3 regions of the Allobosea sp. P1_B10 genome follow, and region 3 is predicted to be linked to each of the others. Evidence: predicted binding sites of a transcription regulator. Region 3 holds the regulator's gene; each other region holds the start of a gene.
What was found. The regulator PhoB, encoded in region 3, activates phosphate uptake and scavenging genes when phosphate is short. The targets are predictions, from matches to a motif close to TGTCATNNANCTGTCAT.
Positions count from the first base shown of each region.

Region 1: the regulator PhoB is predicted to act here: its motif matches at 2,801-2,817, upstream of phnN (phosphonate metabolism protein/1,5-bisphosphokinase (PRPP-forming) PhnN).
Region 2: the regulator PhoB is predicted to act here: its motif matches at 5,523-5,539, upstream of ugpB (sn-glycerol-3-phosphate ABC transporter substrate-binding protein UgpB).

Region 1 is NZ_JBFTZP010000008.1:128,884-136,406, reverse strand. It holds gene AC1D2L_RS17240 (glycosyltransferase family 4 protein) at 1-465, shown strand, start outside; gene AC1D2L_RS17235 (class I SAM-dependent methyltransferase) at 462-1,124, shown strand; gene AC1D2L_RS17230 (methyl-accepting chemotaxis protein) at 1,137-2,648, opposite strand; gene phnN (phosphonate metabolism protein/1,5-bisphosphokinase (PRPP-forming) PhnN) at 2,962-3,549, shown strand; gene AC1D2L_RS17220 (DUF1045 domain-containing protein) at 3,665-4,363, opposite strand; gene AC1D2L_RS17215 (alpha-D-ribose 1-methylphosphonate 5-triphosphate diphosphatase) at 4,360-5,499, opposite strand; gene phnL (phosphonate C-P lyase system protein PhnL) at 5,499-6,197, opposite strand; gene phnK (phosphonate C-P lyase system protein PhnK) at 6,336-7,145, opposite strand; gene AC1D2L_RS17200 (alpha-D-ribose 1-methylphosphonate 5-phosphate C-P-lyase PhnJ) at 7,142-7,523, opposite strand, start outside.
Region 2 is NZ_JBFTZP010000003.1:455,050-462,572, reverse strand. It holds gene AC1D2L_RS09550 (DUF2244 domain-containing protein) at 1-467, shown strand, start outside; gene AC1D2L_RS09545 (alpha/beta fold hydrolase) at 464-1,354, opposite strand; gene AC1D2L_RS09540 (class I SAM-dependent methyltransferase) at 1,448-2,050, opposite strand; gene AC1D2L_RS09535 (methylated-DNA--[protein]-cysteine S-methyltransferase) at 2,290-3,189, shown strand; gene AC1D2L_RS09530 (proline racemase family protein) at 3,209-4,228, opposite strand; gene AC1D2L_RS09525 (fumarylacetoacetate hydrolase family protein) at 4,248-5,423, opposite strand; gene ugpB (sn-glycerol-3-phosphate ABC transporter substrate-binding protein UgpB) at 5,626-6,948, shown strand; gene ugpA (sn-glycerol-3-phosphate ABC transporter permease UgpA) at 7,115-7,523, shown strand, end outside.
Region 3 is NZ_JBFTZP010000003.1:33,393-40,915, reverse strand. It holds gene thiM (hydroxyethylthiazole kinase) at 1-258, shown strand, start outside; gene thiE (thiamine phosphate synthase) at 255-887, shown strand; gene phoB (phosphate regulon transcriptional regulator PhoB) at 1,080-1,778, opposite strand; gene phoU (phosphate signaling complex protein PhoU) at 1,918-2,637, opposite strand; gene pstB (phosphate ABC transporter ATP-binding protein PstB) at 2,689-3,489, opposite strand; gene pstA (phosphate ABC transporter permease PstA) at 3,552-4,442, opposite strand; gene pstC (phosphate ABC transporter permease subunit PstC) at 4,456-5,427, opposite strand; gene pstS (phosphate ABC transporter substrate-binding protein PstS) at 5,594-6,619, opposite strand; gene AC1D2L_RS07665 (ATP-binding protein) at 6,720-7,523, opposite strand, start outside.

The DNA of each region.
Region 1 (7,523 bases), on a different contig from region 3:
ATCCATGGCGCACCCGATCCCTCGAACCCCAAGGCGATTCCCGAGGCGACGCTGAAGGAGTGGACGGCGCGGCCCGGTATCACCTGGGGCGGGCCGACGCGGGATATCGAGGGCGTCTGGCGCAATCACCATCTCTGCATCCTGCCTTCGCGGGGCGGCGAGGGCCTGCCGCGGACGATCCTGGAGGCCGCCGCCTGCGGCCGCGCGATCCTGACCACAGATGTGCCGGGCTGCCGCAGCTTCGTCCGCGACGGGCAGGACGGCCGCGTCGTGCCGGCCAATGACGCCGCCGCGCTCGCCAAGGCCCTGATGCTGTTTGCGGCAGCGCCGGCGCTGGCCGAGCGCATGGGCGCCAGCGCCCGCGCCCGGCTGCTCGACGGCTTCACCGAGCGCGACGTGATGGACGGCGTTAAAGCGCTGTATCGCGGCCTGCTGGCCGAGCCGACTGCGGATCTCACGGCATGACCGAGGCTCCGATCGCGCTCGACCGGCGCGGCTTCATCCTGGCGCAGACGCGGCTGCTGCCGGTGCCGCATGCGCCCGAGATCGCCCTCCATGTCGCCGAAGAGGCAACCGAACTCTGGCAGAAGACCGAGGACGAGCTGGCGACGATCGGCCTGCCGCCGCCGTTCTGGGCGTTTGCCTGGGCGGGCGGGCAGGCGCTGGCGCGCTATCTGCTCGATGCGCCGGAAGTCGTTGCAGGCAAGCGCGTGCTCGATTTCGCCAGCGGCTCGGGCCTGGTCGCGATCGCAGCTGCCAAGGCCGGCGCCAAGGCGGTCGAGGGCTGCGACATCGACGCGTTCGCGGGCGAGGCGATCACTCTCAATGCACAGGCCAACGGCGTCTCGGTCACGGCCCGGCTCGACGACCTTGTCGGCCGCGACGAAGGCTGGGACGTGATCTGCGCCGGCGATGTCTGCTACGAGCGCGCCATGGCCGAGCGCGTGATCGCGTGGCTCTCGGTGCTGGTGGCGCGCGGGGCCACCGTGCTGATCGGCGATCCCGGCCGCAGCTACCTGCCGCGCGAGCGGCTGGAGGTGCTGGCGACCTATGCGGTGCCGGTGACGCGCTCGCTGGAAGACGCCGAGATCAAGCAGAGCTCGGTCTGGCGCCTGCGTCCGTAGCGGGCGGCCGGTTCAGGCGGCGGCGCGCTTTTGCGACGGTGCCGGGGAGGCGCTGGCTTCGGTGCGGAAGGCGGAGACCAGCCGGTTCAGCTGTTCGGTCTGCTCCAGCAAGGTGCGCGCGGCCGTGGCGCTGTCCTCGGCGAGCGTCGCGTTGTGCTGGGTGATCTCGTCCATGTGGCTGACCGTCTGGCTCATCTCGTCGATGCCGTTGGCCTGCTCGCCGGCTGCGGTCGCGATCTCGCTGACGGTGGAGGAGACGCGGACCGAGGCGTCGACAATCTGCTGAAGGGTGTCGCCGGCCAGCCGCACCAGCTTGACGCCATCGGTGACCTCCGCGTCGGAGGCGGCGATCAGCCCGGTGATGTCCTTTGCAGCCTGGGCCGAGCGCTGGGCGAGCGCCCGCACTTCGGAAGCGACCACCGCGAAGCTGCGTCCGGCGTCGCCGGCGCGGGCTGCTTCCACGGCCGCGTTCAGGGCGAGGAGATTGGTCTGGAAGGCGATGCCGTCGATCACGCCGGTGATCTCGGAGATGCGCTTCGAGCCCTCCTCGATGCGGGTCATGGCGTCGACGGCGTCACTGACGATGGTGCCGCCGGTGCGCGCGACCGAGGTCGCATCATCGGCCAGCGCGACGGAGTCGCGCGAGGCCTGGGACGACATCTTGACCGATGCGGCGAGCTGCTCGGTCGTCGCTGCGCTCTGCTCGAGGGCGGCCGCCTGCTGCTCGGTGCGCGAGGACAGGTCGGAGGCGCCGGAGTTGATCGTCACCGAGGAAGCGGCAATCGCAGTCGATGTCGACTTGATGGTGGCGACCATCTCCTGGAGCCGGCCCATGGCATCGTTGAAATGGTCGCGGATCTGCACGTACTCGGCCGGGATGTCGGCTGCCATGCGGAAGGTCAGGTCGCCCTTGGCAAGGGCCGCCATGCCTTCGTTGACGCAGGCCACGGCCTTCTCGCGCTCTGCGGCCTTGGCCTGCTCGATGGCGCGAGCCTGCGCCTCGGCGTTGAGGCGGGCTGTCTCGGAGGCTTCGAGATAGACGGTGATCGCGTAGTCCATGTCGAGCAACGCCGCCTTGACGATGGCGCCGATCTCGGCTGCGCGGTCCTCGGCACCGGGCAGGGCGCCACCGAAGCGGCGCTTTGGCCAGCGCGCCTCCAGCACCTTGCCGACCAGCTGCTCCAGCAGCAGCGCGTAGCCACCGATATACCAACGCGGTTCCAGTCCGATGCGCGCATGGACCTTGCCGACGGCCGTGACCGCCTCGACGTAGTCGGCGTCGAAGCGCCCGCCTGCGATGCGGTCCCAATGCCCGACCTGGCGCTGCTTGGCGCTGTCGACATGCTGGTCGCTGCTGAAGAAGCGCCGCGTCTGGGGTTCGCTCTTGAGGCGCTCGTAGAAGATGTCGAGAGCCGAAGGCAGGGCCTCGGTCAGGACATCCTGGACATCCCGGATGCGCGCCTGCTCCTCGGGGCCAAGCCCGATGAAGGCGAGACGTTCAGCGAGATGATCGGATGACGACATGATTGGCCCCCCAGGCCGCGTGCCGGTATTAAACACGGCTTCGTGATGGGCGATCGTGAGTTAACATCCGATCACCAAACAGGCGGCATGGGCTCGGGGCGCACGCGTGCACGCCATGCATCCCGGACATTCGTCATCATTCGCCGCCCGGTTTGTCGCATGGATGACACGCAGACCGGCGAGAACTGCAATTCCGCCGGCTCGTGCGGGCCCAAGGCGGTGCAGGGGCCGTTTCCTGTGTATTCTGCGCGTCTCGCCTGCCGCCGCTGCGCGACAGTGCCGATCATCGCCCTGGACCCGAGTATCCTGCCTGATGCCTTCCCCCATTCTCGCCCAACGCGCCCAGGGGGCGCTTGTCCTGGTCGTCGGCCCTTCGGGAGCCGGCAAGGACACGCTGATGGATGCCGCCCGGGCCGCACTTGCGGGGCAGGCCGGCGTCAGTTTCGCCCGCCGCCTGATCACACGTCCCGCGATGGCGGGGGCCGAGGATCATGACAGTTGCAGCGAGGGCGAGTTCGCGGCCTCCGAAGCGCGTGCCGAGATGGCGTTGAGCTGGCGCGCTCACGGACTTTGCTACGGCATCCCCGCTCGCGAGCTTGCGGGAATTGCGCAGGGCGAGGTCGTGATCGCGAACATCTCGCGCGGCAGCATCGCGCAGGCCGAGCGGTTGGCGCAGCGGGTCGTGGTGGTCAACATCACTGCGCCCGACGCGGTCCTGGCGCGGCGGCTGGCGGCGCGCGGACGCGAGAGCGAGGCCGACATAGCGGCCAGGCTGGCGCGGGAGGCACCGCTGCGGACGCAGAGCGCCGAGCTGGTCGCGATCCAGAACGATCGGACGGTCGCGGAAGCGGCCGAGGAATTCGTGGCGCTGCTGCGGGGGCTGGCGGAACGGAGATCCTGAAGAAAGCCCGTCATTGCGAGCGTAGCGAAGCAATCCAGGTGCGGCCGAGCGCTACGACTCCTGGATTGCTTCGTCGGCTTCGCCTCCTCGCAATGACGTGGAGGCGCGCCGGCGATCAGCTCAGCGCGAGCGAATCCAGCAGGCGGAAGCGGCTCGTCCGCGTGTCCTGCTTGAACAGCGCGATACGATCGATCGTGAACGGGCGCGGGCGGGGCACGGCTTGCTCATAGGCCTGCGCCAAAGCCTCCTTCACCGGCGCGACCAGCTCGGGTGGGAGCGAGCCGGTCAGGGTCATGTGGAAGCGGAAGGCGTCGCCGACATAAGGGTAGCCATAGGCCTCGAGATAGGCCCGGTGCGCCGGGGTCAGCGGGCTCGTGAGGCGGCGCGCCATGTCCGCCTCGCTCAGCGGCGCGCGAAACGGCTCGAACGCCTGCACGACGCCGAAGGCGAAGCGCTGCAGCAGGGCGCTCTCCGCCGACGGGATCAGCGCCACGAAGCGGCCGAGCGCCGCGACGCCGAGGCCTTCGATCGCGACCCGTTCGAGTCCGGAGGCGTAGTTGTGGGCGAAGGCGCGCAGCTGCGCTTCGCTGCGGCCGACGCCGAGTTCGAAGGGCGCCTTCAGCGTGCCGTGGAAGCCGTAGCGGCGGGGCTCCTCGGTCAGGGCGGCCCAGCCGGCCTGGTCGCAGCCCGGCGGGACCAAAGCGGGCAATTCGTCGCCGGTGATCGCATCATAGCCGAGCACGGCGCTGCCGAAGCGCCAGAGCGGGCTTTCGACGGCGGGAGCGTAGTAGAGGGCGTAGCGCGGAGCGGTCAAAATGCGCGCTCGCCCTTCGACCAGACGGCGGCGAGCACCGGCGTCTCGCCCAGCGCCTTGAAGCGCACGATGTCGGAGCGAAGGCCGGGCTTGAGGTGGCCCCGATCCTTGAGTCCGAGGATGTCGGCGACTTTCCAGGTCACCATGCCCATCGCGGCGGGCAGGGCGATGCCATGGCTCGAATGCAGCTTCAGCACCGCCTGGAGTAGGCTTGCGGGCACGTAGTCGGAGGACAACCCGTCGAGCAGGCCCTTCTCGGCCAGTTCCGAGACCGAGACGCCGCCGGAATGCGAGCCGCCGCGCACGACATTGGGCGCGCCCGCGACGGTAGCCAGTCCACGCTGCTTGGCGAAGGCGGCGGCCTCGATCGTGGTGGGGAACTCGGAAATCACGGCGCCCGACGCGATGCCGGCCTCGACATGGTCGAGGGTGGTGTCGTCATGGGTCGCGATCGGGATGCCGCGCTTGCCGAACATCTCGACCACGGCCGCCCAGTTGCTACCGACATTGGCCGCGCCTTCGGACTGGCGAACGGCAACGTCATCCGCGAACTCGGCTTCGGTCTTGCCGTTGCCCAGCGCGTAGGTCTTGAGGTGTTCGAGATTGCGCCATTGCCTCTGGCCCGGCGTGTGGTCCATCAGCGAAACCAGCTGGACGAGTTCGTCGTCCTGGTAAGGCTCGATGTCCTCCCGCAAGCCGGGGCTGGTCAGTTCGCAGCGCATGTGGATGCGGTGGTCGATGCGGAAGACGTTTTCGCGGCGGCCATCGGCGAGCGCCTTCATCACGTCGGCAAAGATGGTGCGGCGATAGTCCTTGGCCGAAAACGGCGTGCCGGCGCAGATCGCGTCATAGACGGTGGTGACCCCGGCGGCCGCCATCTGCGCGTCGTGGACCAAAGCTGCTGCCAGCCCGTTGGGCCAGAACACCTTCGGCCGGGGCATGAAGTGCTTTTCCATGTTGTCGGTGTGCATCTCGACGAGGCCCGGTGCGACATAGTCACCGCCGGCATCGATGGCGCCAGGCAGGGATGACCTGCCCTGATCGACCGAAGCGATGCCGGTCTCGTCGAAGGCGATGGTGCCGGTGACGATCTCGTCCTCGAGAATCAGCCTGGCATTGGTCAGAACGGTCTGCATCAGGCGGCCTTCCGGAAATCTGTGATGTCGAGATAGCGGGTGGCGACGGCCTCGCGCACCGCTTCGTCATGGAAGATCCCGACGATGGCAGAGCCCTTAGCACGGGCCTCGGCGATCAGCTGAACCACGACGTCGCGGTTGCCGGCGTCGAGCGAGGCGGTGGGCTCGTCGATCAGCAGGATCGGCGAGGGATCGACGAAGGATCGGGCGATGTTGACGCGCTGCTGCTCGCCGCCGGAGAAGGTTGCAGGCGCGAGATCCCAGAGCCGCTGCGGCAGGTTGAGCCGCGCCAGCATCGCTTTGGCGCGCTCGCTGGCCTCGTCGGCTGCGACGCCGCGCGCCAGCAGCGGGTCGCGGACGATGTCGAGCGCCGAGACGCGCGGGATCACGCGCAGGAACTGCGAGACGAAGCCGAGCGTGCGGCGGCGGATGTCGAGCACCGTGCGCGGCACCGCCGCGACGATGTCGACGGGTAAGCCGCCATGGGTGATCGCGATGGTGCCGGAGGTCGGGCGGTAATTGCCGTAGAGGATGCGCAGCAGGCTGGATTTGCCGGCGCCGGAAGCTCCGGCCAGCACCAGGGCCTCGCCGGCTTCGACGGAAAAATTGACGTCGTCGAACACCGGCAAGCGGACGCCGCCCTGGTTATGCAGGGTGAAGGCTTTTGCTACGTTCTCGACGCGGATCATCGTGGTCATGGGATCAGTGCCTTGTACGGGCGCGGTGACGGGAGTGTGACGAGGCGGCGGGCGCCGTCATGCTCGGCCCTGGGCCGCGCATCTCCTGCAAGAGTTTCTCGGGCCGGCTTTGCGAGCCGTCCGAGAATGACGGATTCTTCACACACTGAGTACCGCCGAGGTGAGGAGCTGGGTGTAAGCGTGGTGGGGATCGTCGAGGACCTGGTCGGTCAGGCCCTGCTCGACGACGCGGCCGTCCTTCATCACCATCAGCCGGTCGGTGAGCAGGCGGGCGACGGCGAGGTCATGCGTCACGATGATCGCCGCCAGGCCGAGATCGCGCACCAGCACGCGCAGCAGGTCGAGCAGTCGCGCCTGGACCGAGACGTCGAGGCCGCCCGTCGGCTCGTCCATGAAGACGAGTTTTGGCTCGGAGACCAGCACGCGGGCGATCTGCAGGCGCTGCTGCATGCCGCCGGAAAACTGGCGCGGCCGGTCGTCGATGCGGTTTTCGGCGATCTCGACGCGGGCGAGCCAGTCGAGCGCGCGTTCGCGGATGTTTCCGTAATGCCGGTCGCCGCGGTCCATGAGGCGCTCGCCGACATTGCCGCCGGCCGAGACATCCATGCGCAGGCCGTCGCGCGGGTTCTGGTGAACGATGCCCCAGGCTGTGCGCATCAGGCGGCGGCGCTCCTGCTCGGCGACCGAGTAGATGTCGAGGGGCTCGCCCGAGCCGCGAAACAGGACCTCGCCTGCGTCGGGGCGGTCGATGCCTGCCAGGCAGCGCAGCAACGTGGATTTGCCGGAGCCGGATTCGCCGACGATCCCGAGCACTTCGCCGGGCCAGAGGTCGAAAGAGACCTCCGTGCAGCCAATGCGCTCGCCATAGAAGCGGCCGATGTTGCGGGCCGAGAGCAGGGGCGCCGGTTCGAGCGCGGTGTCGATGGGCGGGGAGACGTGGAGAGTCATTGGGCGGTCTCCTTGCCGTCATTGCGAGCGGAGCGAAGCAATTTGGCCGCGTCGGGCTCGACGGCTTGCTGGATTGCTTCGTCGGCTTCGCCTCCTCGCAATGACGGGGGGTGGGTCACGAACCCGCTCGCCGTCGCGTCGCCGAGCATCGTGCCGCGATGGCCTGCCTCGCGACGTGTCTCGCAATGGTGGCTGTCGGAGCAGACGAACATGCGCCCGCCCTGGTCGTCGATCACGACCTCGTCGAGATAGCTGTCGCCGGCGCCGCACAGGCCGCAGGGCTCGTTCCAGCTCTGGATGCGGAAGGGATGGTCCTCGAAATCGAGGCTTTTCACGCTGGTATGCGGCGGCAGTGCGTAGATGCGCTTTTCGCGGCCG
Region 2 (7,523 bases), 420 kb from region 3:
ACGCCACGATCACGCCGCATCGCTCGCTGGATCAAAACGGCTTTCGTATCGTGATGACGCTGGTCTGCCTTGCCAGCGTGGTGTCGTCGCTGCCCTTCGTCATTCTTGGCGCCTGGCCGGTGGCCGGCTTCTTCGGCCTCGACCTGGTGGCGATCTTTATCGCCTTCCACGTCAACTTCAGGGATGCGCGTGCCTTTGAGCGCATCGTAGTGACGCCGATCGAGGTGCTTCTGCGAAAGGTATCGCACCGAGGCCAAGAGGCGATCTGGCGTTCCAACCCGGCCTGGACCAGGCTCGAACGCCGGGACGACGAGGATTACGGGCTGCTACAGCTCAATCTGGTTTCGCGGGGCCAGAGCGTCGCAGTCGCCTCCGCACTCTCCCCCCATGAACGCGAAGGATTCGCCGATGCGCTGGGCTCTGCGTTGGCCAGTGCGCGGCGCGGCACCGATTTCGGCCCGGCCTAGGCCCGGGCCGTCGCGTCGAGGAATGACCTGACGAGGCGGACTGTCGCTTCCGGGTTCTCCTCCATGATCCAGTGGCCGGAATCGGGCACCACGTCGCCGCGCACGTCGCTGGCGGCGTATTTCATCACCTCCGCCATCGTCAGCCCGAAGGATTTTTCGCCGCCCAGCGCCAGCACCGGCATGGCGAGCTTGCCGTCGGCAAGGAAGGCGCGGTTGTCGATGGCGTCCTGATCGAAGGCGGCAAATTGTGCGAAGCCCGCATGCATCGCGCCGGGCCGCGCATAGAGCGCCGCATAATGGGTGCGCGAAGCTTCGCTGAAGCGGCTTGGCGTGGCCGAAAACTCGTTCCAGAAGCGGTCGAGATAGATCCGTTCGCGGCCTTCGACGAGGCGCTCCATATCGGGCCCGCCAAAGCGGAAATGCCAGAGCAGCGGGTTCTTGAGGATCTCATCCCAGGGGCCGACACCGGGCAGAGGCGCATCGATCAGGGCGAATGCGGTGACACGGTCGCGGTACTGCGCGGCGAAGGCATAGCCGACCATGTTGCCGATATCGTGGGCGACGAGCGCGACCTTGCCGATGCCCAACGCATCGAGCACCCCTGCAACGTCCTGGCCTTGCGTCTTCTTGTCGAAGCCGCCCGCGGGCTTTGCGGACAGCCCCATGCCGCGCAGGTCGGGCACGATGACGGTGTGGTCGAGCGCCAGATCGGTCGCCAATGCTCCCCACATGTCGCCGGTCTCGCCATAGCCATGGAGCAGCACCACGGCAGGGCCGGCGCCGCCAGTGCGGACATGGATCGTAGTGCCGTTGGTGTCGATGTCCCGCAGCCGGAAGTCGCGGGGAAAGGGCTCGACGCCATCGCTCGTCGGAGATTCTGCAGGCATGTCGGTCCCCCTTGCCACAGCCTGCGACGTCAGCCGCGATGCCGCCGGAGCGTGCCCGCTCCGGGTGACGGAGATAGTCCTCCCGCAGCGCGATCAGCGCAAGCGCGCCAGCCAGATCGTGCGACCGCCGCATTCGGGGTCCCCTACGCGATGGGCCGCGACATCGAAGCCCGAGGCAGCGAGCAGCGACCTGTACTCGGCCGGATCGAGGCTGGCGTGATAGAGCCGCTCGCCCGCGAACTCCCCGATAGCCTCGCCATGCGAGGGACCGCTGGTGAACATCAGCGCGGCGCCCGGTGCGGCATGCGCGCGGAAGACCGCAAACATGGCGCGTTGGTCGTCGTGGTCCAGATGGAAGAACGAATCCCAGGCGATGAGGCCCGAAAAGCGCCGCCCCAGCGCTAGACTGCGCATGTCCGCGACCTGCCAGTCTCCGTCCGGAAAACGCTCGCGACAGAGTTCGATCAGTGTGTCGGAGCTGTCGATGCCTGTGACGGCGAAGCCTGCGTCGCGACAATAGCGGGCGATCGGGTCGCCCGAGCCGCAGCCGATGTCGAGGATCGTCTTGCCTGCGGGCAGAGCGTGCAGGAAGCGGTCGAGCCAGGCCCGCTCGAACAGGGTCTTGCCGCGCGCGGCGTCCCAAGCCCTGCCATGGCGACTGTAGTGGCCGATGATGGCGTCGGCATCGGTGGCCATCGGCGTCTCCTGATCTGTCGGCAGCCGGCTTGGATCGCTTGAGCAGTCCTGCCGTACCGGAACCGGTCAGCGCAAGCGCTCTTGCCAGCTTTCGGGTGGAGCCGGCATGGTGCCGGGCCTAACTTCGCGTCATGACGACAGACACGAGGGTCACGACGATGAATGTCCACAACCCCATGAAAACCGCGATGACGCCTACACGTTTCTCCAACGCCGTGCTGGCCCGCGCCACGGAAGCCATGCCCGCCGAGGGCGATTTCCCGGTTGCAGCGCCGGGATCGGATTACGATACGGTCCGCAAGATCCTGGCCTTCATCACCGAGCGCTGGCGTGAGCAGCCGACGATCGAGGCGATCGCGGAGGCAGCCGGCGCAACGCCGACAGATGTGCACCATCTCTTCCGGCGCTGGTGCGGCCTCACGCCAAAGGCCTTCCTGCAGGCGATCACGCTCGACCACGCCAAGAGCCTGCTCGGCGCCTCGGCCAGCATCCTCGACACGAGCTACGAGGTCGGGCTTTCCGGGCCGGGCCGTCTGCACGACCTCTTCGTCACCCATGAGGCGATGTCGCCCGGCGAATGGAAGGCCGGAGGCGGCGGGCTGAAGCTGTCCTACGGCTTCCACGCCTCGCCCTTCGGCGAAGCCCTGATCGTGACGACGGAACGCGGCTTGGCCGGGCTCGGCTGGGTCTCGACCTTGGTCGATGGCGGCAAGGTCGTGGGCGGGAGGGCGGAGGCGCTCGCCGACATGATGCGGCGCTGGCCCCATGCCGATTACCGCTTCGACCCCGCTTCGACGCGCCCCTATGCGGCGCGCATCTTCGACCCAGCCGCGTGGTCGGCGGAGACGCCTTTGCGCGTCGTGCTGATCGGCACGGATTTCGAGGTCCGGGTCTGGGAGACGCTGCTGCGGATTCCCGTGGGCTGCGCGACCACCTATGGCGACGTCGCCAGCCATATCGGCAAGCCCAGCGCGGCACGCGCTGTAGGCATGGCGGTCGGCAAGAACCCGATCTCCTTCGTGGTGCCCTGCCACCGCGTCATCGGCAAATCAGGCGCGCTGACCGGCTATCACTGGGGACTGACGCGCAAGCGCGCCATTCTGGGATGGGAAGCCGGCCAGACGGCGGACCACGGCTGAAGGATCAGCCTACCGCCCGTCAGCCGCGAGCAATCTCGGCAAATCGCGTCGGCAGCGAGAAACCGAGGCCGAGCGGATCATCGGCCTCGAGCGTAAAGGTGCCCTCGCCGGCAAAATGGCTGGTGCCACCCACGGCGACTGTCACTGCGTCATCGGCGGGAAACGCAGCGGGAGCGATGACGCGCCCCGAAAAGGTACCGCCGGTGATGCTGCGAAACAGCCGGGTCTGGGCGGCTTCGAGCAGGCCCTTGGCGTGGTCGAGCACCATCCGTGCGGTGACGCCCGAACCGGTCGGAGACCGATCGATCTGCCGCTCGGCGAAGACACAGAGATTGAAACTCGTCTCCTGCGGCCCGGCCTCGTCGGTGACGATCGTACCGTAGAGAAAGCCCAGATCAGGCTCAGTCGGATGGCTGATCGCGTGTCCCGCACGCACCGCATCGGTGAGTGCGCCGGCAGCCGCAACGATCTCCGACACCGGGGTCGCGAACAGATCTAGCCCCAAGGCCGAGGCCGGCAGGATGCAGTAGAAGGCGCCGCCATAGGCGATGTCTGTGACGACCCTGCCCAGGCCGGGGACAGCGACCACGAGATCGCGGGCATTGACGAAAGCCGGCACGCTTTCGAAGACGACCTGCCCGACCTTGCCGCCCTCGACCGCGCAGGCCAGGCGCACGAGCCCGCACGGCGCCTCGATTGCAAACCGCGTCACCGGCTCGACGGCGGGCACCAGCCCATGCTCGACGGCATAGCGGCCAAGCGCGATGGTCGCGTGGCCGCACATCGTCGAATAGCCCTCGTTATGCGTAAACAGCACGCCGAAGGCGGCCTCGGGATGCGACGCCGCCACGGGGATGACGCCGTACATGCCGGCGTGCCCGCGCGGCTCCAGCATCATGGCGCGACGCAGATGATCGTGGTTGTCGCGGGCATCCCGGCGCTTCTCCAGGATCGTCGCGCCGGCGAGTTCGGGATAGCCCGCAGTGACGATGCGCACAGGCTCGCCGCAGGTGTGATAATCGAGATAGCTCAGGCGCATCGCGTCGCTCCGCGCAGCGTCAGAGCAGGCCGCGCCTGGCGAGGCTGCGCATGAGATGCGAGGCGCCGAAGGTCCAGGGTTCGCATTCGTCGGTGCGGCGCATGCGGTTGACCAGCGCGCCGAGCTCGGGCGCAGCGATCGTGACGATGTCGCCGTATTTGTGGGTGAAGCCGCCGCCGACGGTGTCGCGATCCTTGATCGGCGCGAACATGGTGCCGAGATAGAGCGCCGCCCCGTCCGGATACTGGTGATGCGGGCCGATCATCTGCGCCGCGAGATCGGCGGGGTCGCGGCTGATCTTTGCGATCGAGGAGGAGCCTTCGAGCTTGAAGCCATCCTCACCCTCGACCGTCAGCGTGACCGTGGTGTTGCGGACATGGTCGAGCGTGAAGCCGGCATCGAACAGGCGGATAAAGGGGCCGACCGCAGCAGCGGCGTTGTTGTCCTTGGCCTTGCCGAGCAGCAGGGCGGAGCGACCCTCGACATCGCGCAGATTGACGTCGTTGCCCAGGCTCGCGCCGACGATGCGGCCGTCGGAAGCAACGATCAGGACAATCTCGGGCTCGGGGTTGTTCCAGGTCGAGGACGGGTGCAGGCCGGCGTCGAAGCCGGTGCCGACCGAGGACATCGGCGGCGCCTTGGTGAAGATCTCGGCGTCCGGCCCGATGCCGACCTCGAGATACTGGCTCCAGGCGCCCTGCTTGATCAGGACGTCCTTGAGGTGCATCGCCTCGGGCGAGCCGGGCTTGAGCTTGGAAAGATCGTCGCCGATGAGTTTGCCGATCTCCTCACGGATCGCAACAGCAGCTGCAGGATTTCCGCGCGCCTTCTCCTCGATGACCCGCTCCAGCATGGAGACCGCGAAGGTGACACCGGCCGCCTTCACCGCCTGGAGATCGAGCGGCGAAAGCAGCCAGGGCTTTGTCGCATCGCGGCCGTCGATGGGCGTGTTGGCCAGGATGGCGGCCAGCGAGCCTACCGCCTGTCCGCCGGCCGCCTTCAGCGCGGCGGCGGGATCGGCGGCTTCGCAGAGATCGCGGCTCGTCGCGAAAGTCGCCGTGATGTCGACGAGCTGCCCGTCACGCAGCGCGACCACAGCGGGGCCCGCGACATCCGGCAGACAGACGCGGCCGACGAGCGCAGCGCTCCCGGCATCCGATGGCAGGGTGTTCTGGGGCGTCAGGGCGAATGTCATCGTCGGGATCCATCGGACAGCAGCAACTGGGCTGCGGAGAACAGCCGCTTCCGGCCGATTGCGCAAGTACCCATAGGAGAGGATGTCGATCCCGGGATGTGTCATCCTTTTGTCGTTGAAGCGTCACCTGTGCTTCATGCTAGCTTGCGCACCAACGACAACAGCCACCCCCTTTGTCTTCCAGGGTGGAAGGGAGAAGCAGATGACCGTGAAATCGACGATCCGGCTGTCCGTAGCCGCCTTAGCGCTTGCTGCAGCCGCCCCCGCCATAGCGCAGACCGAGATCCAGTGGTGGCATGCGCTGACAGGCGCCAACAACGATGTCGTGGTGAAGCTGGCCGAGGATTTCAACGCCTCGCAGAAAGAGTACAAGGTCGTTCCGGCCTATAAGGGCTCCTATCCCGACACGCTGAACGCCGGCATCGCCGCCTTCCGCGCCGGCACCGCCCCGCACATCCTCCAGGTCTTCGAAGTCGGCACCGGCACGATGATGTCGGCCAAGGGCGCCGTGAAGCCCGTCTTCGAACTGATGAAGGAAGCCGGCGAAACCTTCGACCCCAAGGCCTATCTGCCGGCGATCACCGGCTACTATTCCACGGCCAAGGGCGACATGCTCTCGATGCCCTTCAACTCGTCCTCGATGGTGATGTGGTACAACAAGGACGCCTTCAAGAAGGCGGGCCTGAACCCCGACGCACCGCCCAAGACCTGGCCGGAGGTGTTCGAAGCCGGCAAGAAGCTCAAGGCCGCGGGCTGGGACAAATGCGGCTTCACCAATGCCTGGGCGACCTGGGCGAACATCGAGCAGTTCGGCGCCTGGCACAACATCCCGATTGCCACCAAGGCCAACGGGCTCGACGGCTTTGACGCCGTGCTGAACTTCAACAGCCCGCTCTTCGTCAAGCACCTGACCAATCTGGTCGAGCTGCAGAAGGACAAGACCTACGACTATTCCGGCCGGACCAATAATGGCGAGGGCCGCTTCACCTCGGGCGAATGCCCGATCATGCTGACCTCCTCGGGCTTCTTCGGCAACGTCAAGGCGAACGCCAAGTTCGACTGGGCCAATGCGACGATGCCGTATTATCCCGAGGCCGCGGGCGCGCCGCAGAACTCGATCATCGGCGGCGCCTCGCTGTGGGTGATGGGCGGCAAGAAGGCCGAGGAATACAAGGGCGTGGCCAAGTTCTTCACCTTCCTGTCCAACGTCGACCGCCAGGTGAAGCTGCACACGGAATCCGGCTACCTGCCGATCACCAAGGCCGCTTACGAGAAGGTCAAGGCGTCGGGCTTCTACAAGGACAAGCCCTATCTCGAGACCCCGATCCTCGAGCTCAACAACAAGGAGCCGACGGAGAATTCGCGCGGCCTGCGCTTCGGCAGCCTGGTCCAGATCCGCGACATCTGGTCTGAGGAAATCGAGGCCGCGCTGAACGGCCAGAAGCCTCCTAAGGCTGCGCTGGACGCCGCCGTCGAGCGTGGCAACCAGATGCTGCGCCAGTTCGAGCGGACCGCCTCGCGCTGAGCGTTTTCATCACCTTCGCGTCATCCTGGGCGACCGCAGGTCGTCCCGGGATCCATCGTAGAGCATCGTCTCTGCCATATGATGGATCCCGGCCTGCAGCCAGGATGACGATGAGGATATCCCGGCCGTCGAATTCTTCCCGGCGGCATGCCGAGACAGCGACACCATGCAGAAGAACGCCTATTTCAGCGGTCTGACGATCCCCCTGCTCCTGCTGCTGCCGCAGCTGGCGATCACGGTCGTGTTCTTCTACTGGCCGGCGATCCAGGCCGTCTGGCAGAGCTTCCTGCTTCAGGATGCGTTCGGCACTTCGACCGAATTCGTCTGGTTCGAGAATTACGCCGCCCTGTTCGCCGACCCCGGCTACTACAAGGCGCTGAAGAACACCGCGATCTTTTCCAGCGTGGTCTGCGTGCTGTCGCTGTCAATCGCTCTGCTTTTCGCGGTCATGGCGGATCGTCAGCTCCGCGGCGCCGAGGTCTACAAGACGTTGCTGATCTGGCCCTATGCGGTGGCGCCCGCCGTGGCCGGCGTGCTCTGGATCTTCATGTTCGACCCGTCGCTGGGGATGCTGG
Region 3 (7,523 bases):
CGCGTCGCGCATGGCCACCCGCTGATGACCAAAGTGACCGGGGTCGGCTGCGCGGCCGGCGCCCTGATCGCAGCCTGCTGCGCCGTCGAGAGCGATTTTGCCCGCGCGGCGGCGGCGGCGCTGATCGCTTATGGTATCGCCGGCGAGATCGCAGCCCAGCGCTCCAGGGGCCCCGGCAGTTTTGGCGTCGAGCTGATCGACGCGCTGGCCGCCATCGATGAAGCGACGCTGCGTGCGGGCATGGGAGAACAACAGTGAGCGTCGATATCCTGCTTTACGGCATCGTCGATCCGCAGATCGGGAGGGGTCGGTCGCTGGCAGAACTCTCCGCCGCTGCGGCTCGTGGCGGGGCCACGCTGATCCAGTACCGCGCCAAGGACGCCTCGACCCGCGAGATGGTCCGCGAGGCGCGAGCCATCAAGGCGGCGCTGGCTGGCACAGGCGTGCCGCTATTGATCAATGACCGCATCGACGTCGCGCTGGCCTCAGGCGCGGACGGCGTCCATGTCGGAGCCGACGACATGGAGCTTGCCGATGCGCGCCGCCTGCTCGGCGAAAGCGCGATCATCGGTGCCACGCTGAAAAACGCCAGCGAGTTGCCCTATCGCGGCTCGGCGCGGATCGACTATGCCTGCATCGGCGGAATCTTCGCGACGGTCCACAAGGACAATGCCGACGCACCGCTCGGGCTCGATGGCTATGCCGCGCTGCGCGAACAGGCCCGCACGGTGCTGGGCGCGCTGCCAATCGGCGCGATCGCGGGCATCACGGCGCAGAATGCGGCGAGTGTGATGGCAGCGGGAGCAGACGGCATCGCCGTGATCGGCGCGGTGTTCGGCGGCGATGATGTCGAGGGCGATACGCGCCGGCTGCGCGCGGCTCTCTGAGCGACGCACCACCGTCATTGCGAGGAGCGCAGCGACGAAGCAATCCAGCAGGGCGTAGCGCTCTACAAAGACTGGATTGCTTCGCTGCGCTCGCAATGACGACTCAGCCGATCAGACAGAGTTTTGACCGTCGTCACGGGTTCCGGGCTCGCCCCTGTGGGGCACCCCGGAATGACGACGGAGGCTGTGCCCTCAGCTGCGCGCAAACGTCTCGTCGAAGGCGTAGCCTGAGCCCCGCACCGTGCGCAGCGGGTCCTTGGCGTCGCCCGGCGTGATCGCCTTGCGCAGGCGCCCGACATGCACGTCGACCGTGCGCTCGTCGATATAGACGTCGCGGCCCCAGACGGCGTCGAGCAGCTGGGCGCGCGAATAGACGCGGCCGGGAGCCTGCATCAGGAATTCAAGCAGCCGGAACTCAGTCGGGCCCAGATGCAGCTCTGTACCGGCGCGGCGGACGCGGCGGGTGGTGCGGTCGAGTTCGAGATCGCCCGCCGTCAGCAGCCCTGCGACATGGCCGGGCTTGGCCCGGCGCAGCAGCGCCTGGATGCGCGCGATCAGTTCCGGCAGAGAGAACGGCTTGACGACATAGTCGTCGGCGCCGGTCGCCAGGCCGCGCACGCGCTCGGTCTCCTCGCCGCGTGCGGTCAGCATGATGATCGGTACGCGCTCTGTGTCGCGGCGGGTCCGCAGGCGCCGGCAAAGTTCGATTCCAGACAGCCCCGGCAGCATCCAGTCGAGCAGGACGAGGTCGGGCGTGTGGTCGCGAAGGTGCAGTTCGGCGTCGTCGCCGCGCGCGACGCTGTCGACCTCAAAGCCTTCGGCCTCCAGGTTGTAGCGCAGCAGGAGCGTCAACGGCTCCTCGTCCTCGACGATCAGGATGCGTGCGGGCATGGCGCGTTTCCGTTTGAAGACTTGACGTCATGGTCGGGCTTGACCCGACCATCTCTGGACCAATGCAATTCTGTCATGAGATTCTCGGGTCTGCGCTTCGCTTCGCCCGAGAATGACGCGTCCGCATTGGCCGTACGTATCACCGCCCCGTGACGGCCTCGACGCTGATGTCTGTGGTGTCGATCTTCGGGCGATTGAGATCGAGCGACTCGCCGGTAACCAGATAGTGGATGGTCTCGGCGATGTTGGTGGTGTGGTCGCCGATACGCTCGACGTTCTTGGCGCAGAACAGGAGATGCGTGCAGAAGGTGATGTTGCGCGGATCTTCCATCATATAGGTCAGCAGCTCGCGGAAGAGCGAGGTGTAGAGCGCATCGATCTCGCCATCACGGTGCCAGACCTCCAGCGCCTTCTGCTCATTGCCGGCGGCATAGGCGTCGAGAACGTCCTTGAGCTGGGCCTGCACCAGGCGGCTCATATGCTCGAGGCCGACCACGGCGCGATGCGGCGGCTGGAACTGGCCGGAGATAGCGACCGCGCGCTTAGCGATGTTCTTGGCGAGATCGCCGACGCGCTCGATGTCCGAGGCGATGCGGATCGCCGAGATCAGCTCGCGCAGGTCGTTGGCGAGCGGCTGGCGGCGCGCGATGGTCAGCACCGCCCGCTCCTCGACATCGCGCTGCAGGTTGTCGAGCCGCTGGTCGGCGGCGATCACCTTCTGCGCCAGGGTGGTGTCGCGACGCACCAGCGCGACGGTGGAATCGCCGAGCATGCGCTCGGACATGCCGCCCATCTCGGCAAGGCTGCGGCGCAGCGATTCCAGTTCGGCGTCATAGGAGCGGACGATGTGGTCGGACATGGCGTTATTCCCTTGGCGGCGCGGGCTGGAGAGCGGATCGTCTGGAACGCTTCAGCCGAAGCGGCCGGTCACGTAGTCCTGCGTCTGCCTCTTATGCGGGTTCATGAAGATGGTGTTGGTCGGCGCGAACTCGATGACCTCGCCGAGATACATGAAGGCGGTGTACTGCGAGATACGAGCCGCCTGCTGCATGTTGTGGGTCACGATGACGATCGTGAAGTCGGTCTTCAACTGCTCCAGCAGGTCCTCGATCTTGCCGGTCGAGATCGGGTCCAGCGCCGAGGTCGGCTCGTCGAACAGGATGACCTCGGGGCGCTGCGCGATGGTGCGCGCAATGCACAGCCGCTGCTGCTGTCCGCCCGACAGGCCCATGCCGGAGGCCTTGAGCTTGTCCTTGACCTCGTCCCAGAGCGCGGCGCGACGCAGGGCGCCCTCGACGCGGTCGTCGAGCTCGGATTTCGGCGGCTTCTCGTAGAGGCGGATGCCGAAGGCGACGTTGTCGTAGATCGACATCGGGAAGGGCGTCGGCTTCTGGAAGACCATGCCGATGCGCGAGCGCAGCTCGTTGACGTCGATATCGTTGGAGATGACGTTGCGCCCGTCGAGCATGACCTCGCCGGTGGCCCGCTGCTCGGGATAGAGCGAGTAGATGCGGTTGAAGATGCGCAGCAGGGTCGACTTGCCGCAGCCCGAGGGGCCGATCAGCGCCGTGACATGGCGGTCGCGGAAATCGAGGTTCACGCCCTTCAGGGCCTTGTGCTCGCCATAGTAGAAATCGAGGTTCTTGACCGCGATCCGCACCGGGGCTTCGGCATCGAGCGTCTGCGGGGAGAGTTCAAGGGTCGAAAGCATCGACAGGTTCCTTCAGATCGGACGCGACGGGGTCTGACGTCGGGCTGTTGTTTTGCGGCGGCTTATCTGGAGCCGCGCACTATGCGGCGGGCGATGAGCGAGAGCACGAGGATCGAGACCGTGATGATCAGCGAGCCCGCCCAGGCGAGCTGCTGCCAGTTCTCGTAAGGGGCCGAGGCGAACTGGTAGATCGTCACCGGCAGGTTGGAGACGCCGCCGACCAGCGAGGGCGAGAACCAGAAATTGTTGTTCAGCGCGGTGAAGAGCAGGGGCGCGGTCTCGCCGGCGATGCGGGCGAGCGCCAGCAGGATGCCGGTGACCATGCCCGATTTCGCGGCGCGCCAGGTCACCGAGGTGATCACGACGGAGGGTGGGGCGCCGAGCGCGGCACCGGCCTCGCGCAGCGGCGCCGGGACCAGACGCAGCATGTCCTCGGTGGTGCGCACGATGACGGGGATCGCGATGATGCCGAGCGCGACGCCGCCGGCCCAGCCGGAATAGCCGCGGAAGGGCTCGACCAGCACGACATAGACGAACAGGCCGATCAGGATCGAGGGCGCCGACAGCAGGATGTCGTTGACGAAGCGGATCAGGTTGGCGAGCTTCGAGCCGCGGCCGTACTCGGCGAGATAGGTGCCCGCGAGCACCCCGATCGGGGTCGCGACGACAATGCCGAGGAAGGTCAGCACGACGGAGCCGACGATGGCGTTGGCGAGGCCGCCACCTTCCGAGCCCGGCCCGGGCATGGTCTGGGTGAAGGTCGCGGCGGAGAGACCGCCGATGCCCTTCACGACCAGCATGCCGAGGATCCAGAACAGGACGAAGATCGCGACGAAAGTGAAGCCGGCGGCGGTGAGCTTCATCAGGCGGTCGGCGGTGCGGCGCGACTGGCGCACGCGGCCCCAGGGGGCATGCGGCAATTCGCGGACGGTGGAGGGTGTCGTCATGCTCATGATCGGCTTCCGCTCAATAGGCCTTGACGCGCGAGACGAGGATGCGCGCGATGACGAGGACGACGAAGGTGACGAAGAACAGGATGCAGCCGAGCGCGATCAGGGCGTTGAGCTGCAGGCCCATCGCCTCGTTGAACTCGTTGGCGATGCGCGAGGCGATGGTCGAGCCTGGATCCATGATCGAGGCCGAGAGCCGGTTGGCGTTGCCGACCACGAAGGTCACGGCCATGGTCTCACCGAGCGCGCGTCCCAGCCCCAGCATGATCGCGCCGATGATCGAGACACCGGCCTGCGGCACGAGCACATGGCGCACGACCTCCCAGGTCGTGGCGCCGATGCCATAGGCGCTCTCGCGCAGCACGGAGGGGATCTGCTCAAGCATGTCGCGGGTGATCGAGGCGATGAAGGGGATGATCATGAAGGCGAGGATGAAGCCGGCCGTGAGAATGCCGAGCCCCGAGGGCGAGCGCGCATAGAGCACCGTGCCGACCAGCGGGATGCCCTCGACGATGTTCGAGAGCGGCACCTGCACATAGGCCGCAAACAGCGGCACGAACACGAACAGCCCCCACATGCCGTAGATGATCGACGGCACGGCTGCGAGCAGCTCAATGGCGGTCGAGACCGGCTGCTTGAACCAGGGCGGCGCGAGCTGCGTGAGATAGACGGCGATGCCCAGCGAGAGCGGGACGCCGATGACCAGCGCGATCAGCGCGGTGGCGAGCGTGCCGACGATGGCGGGCCAGGCACCGTACTGGTCGTTCTGGGTGTCCCAGACGCTCGAAGTGATGAAGCTGAGGCCGAATTCGCGGAAGGCCGGCCAGCCGCCGATCACCATAGAGAGCATGATGCCGGCGAGCAGCACGAGCACGAGCAGCGCCGCCAGGAAGCTGGCATTGCGGAAGACGAGGTCGAAGGTGCCCTTCGGCGTTTTGCGCACGGCCGGGGCGGGTGATCCGGTCATCATCTGTGTCACGGCGGTCATCCGCTGGTACTCCGGTCTCGTCGGTTAGATAGGCGCAGGCAGATCAACCATCAGGCAAACCGCCTCCAGGCCTCGTGCTGAAACACCGCGGCGCGGCTCATCAGGTAAGGGCTGAGAGCGTAGGCGGCGAAGCGGGTGTCCCCGCTTCGCCCTGGCACGTCAATCCTCAGAAGATCGGCTTGCCGGTCGGGTCGGTGACGCCCTTCCAGGCGTTGCGGACCTGGTCCTTCACGGCGCCCGGGAGCGGCACGTAATCGAGATCGAGGGCGAGCTTGTCGCCGTTCTTGTAGGCCCAGTCGATGAACTTCAGGGCAGCCTGGGTCTCTTCCGGCTTGTCGGGCTTGGCATAGACCAGGAGGAAGGTGGCCGAGGTGATCGGCCAGGCCTGCGCGCCCTTCTGGTTGTTCAGCGAGATGCCGAAGCCGGGAGCCTCGTTCCAATTGGCGTTGGCAGCGGCGGCCTGGAACGACTTGTCGTCGGGGGCCGGGAAGTTGCCGTCGGCGTTCTGGACCAGGGCATGCGAGAGCTTGTTCTGCTTGGCATAGGCGGATTCGACGTAGCCGATCGAGTTGGCGACCTGCTTCACCGAGGCCGAGACGCCCTCATTGCCCTTGCCGCCGATGCCGACAGCCCACTGGACCGACGCGTTGGCGCCGACCTTGGACTTCCAGTCGGCCGAAACGCGAGAGAGATAGTCGGTGAACACGAAGGTCGTGCCCGATCCGTCCGAGCGGTAGACGGGGTTGATGTTGGCGTCGGGCAGGGTCAGGCCGGAATTGATCGCGGTGATCTTCGGGTCGTTCCACTTCTTGATCGTGCCGAGATAGATCTCGGCGACGATCGGGCCCGTGAGCTTGAGCTTGCCGGGCTCGACGCCGGCAATGTTCACGGCGGGGACGACGCCGCCCATCACGGTCGGGAACTGGATCAGGCCGGACTTCTCGAGGTCATCGCCCTTGAGAGGCGCGTCGGTGGCGCCGAAGGCGACCGTCTTGGCCTTGATCTGGCGGATGCCGCCACCGGAGCCGATCGACTGATAGTTGAGACCGATATTGGTCTCCTTCTTGTAGGCCTCGGCCCACTTCGAATAAATCGGGAAGGGGAAGGTCGCGCCAGCGCCGGTGATGTCGGCGGCCACAGCCACGCCGGACAGACCGAGCGTCGCGGCCGCGAGAATGAGAATTTTGCGCATTGAGATGTCCTCTCTGGGTCGCACGTCTTAGCGAGCCTGTCAGAACACCTTCTGTATGACACCTACATGACAGATCGTCATTATCGCTGTCACAAAGGGCTCAGGCCTGGGCCCGCGGCGCGCTGCCCTGGCGCGGGAATACCGCGCGGAGGGTCGCACCCGCCCCCTGCGCGCTCTCGATCGCCAGGCGGCCGCGATGGCGCAGCACGATGTGCTTGACGATGGCGAGGCCCAGCCCCGTGCCCCCGGCTTCGCGGCTCGCGGCGGTGTCGACGCGGTAGAAGCGCTCGGTCAGGCGCGGCAGGTGCTCGGGCGCGATGCCGGGACCATCGTCGCGCACGCTGACGCTGACCTCGACCGGCCCCTCGACGACATCGATGGCGACCTCGCCCCCGCGCTTGCCGTATTTGATGGCGTTCTCGACGAGGTTCTCCATCAGCCGCAGCAACTCATCGCGGTCTCCCGCGACCATGACCGGCTGGTCGGGCATCGACAGGCGCAATGTGACATTGCGCTCGCGTGCCATCAGGGTGAGCGAATCCACGATCTCGCGCGAAATTCCGGCAAGATCGACGGGTGTCTCCGGCGCGAGATGGGCGCGCAGCTCGATGCGCGAGAGCGACAGCAGGTCGTCGACCAGCCGCGCCATGCGCAGGCCCTGCTCGCGCATGATCGCGAGGAAGCGGTCCCGGGCGCCGGCATCGTTGCGGGCGGGACCCTGCAGCGTCTCGACGAAGCCGAGCAGCGAGGCCAGCGGCGTGCGCAGCTCGTGGCTGGCATTGGCTACGAAATCGACGCGCATGCGCTCGGTGACGCGCTGTTCGCTCAAATCCTCGAAGGTCAGCAGCACGGGGTGCCGGCCGCCGGGGCCGTCGAGTGCGGCGATGTGGATGCGGAAGGTGCG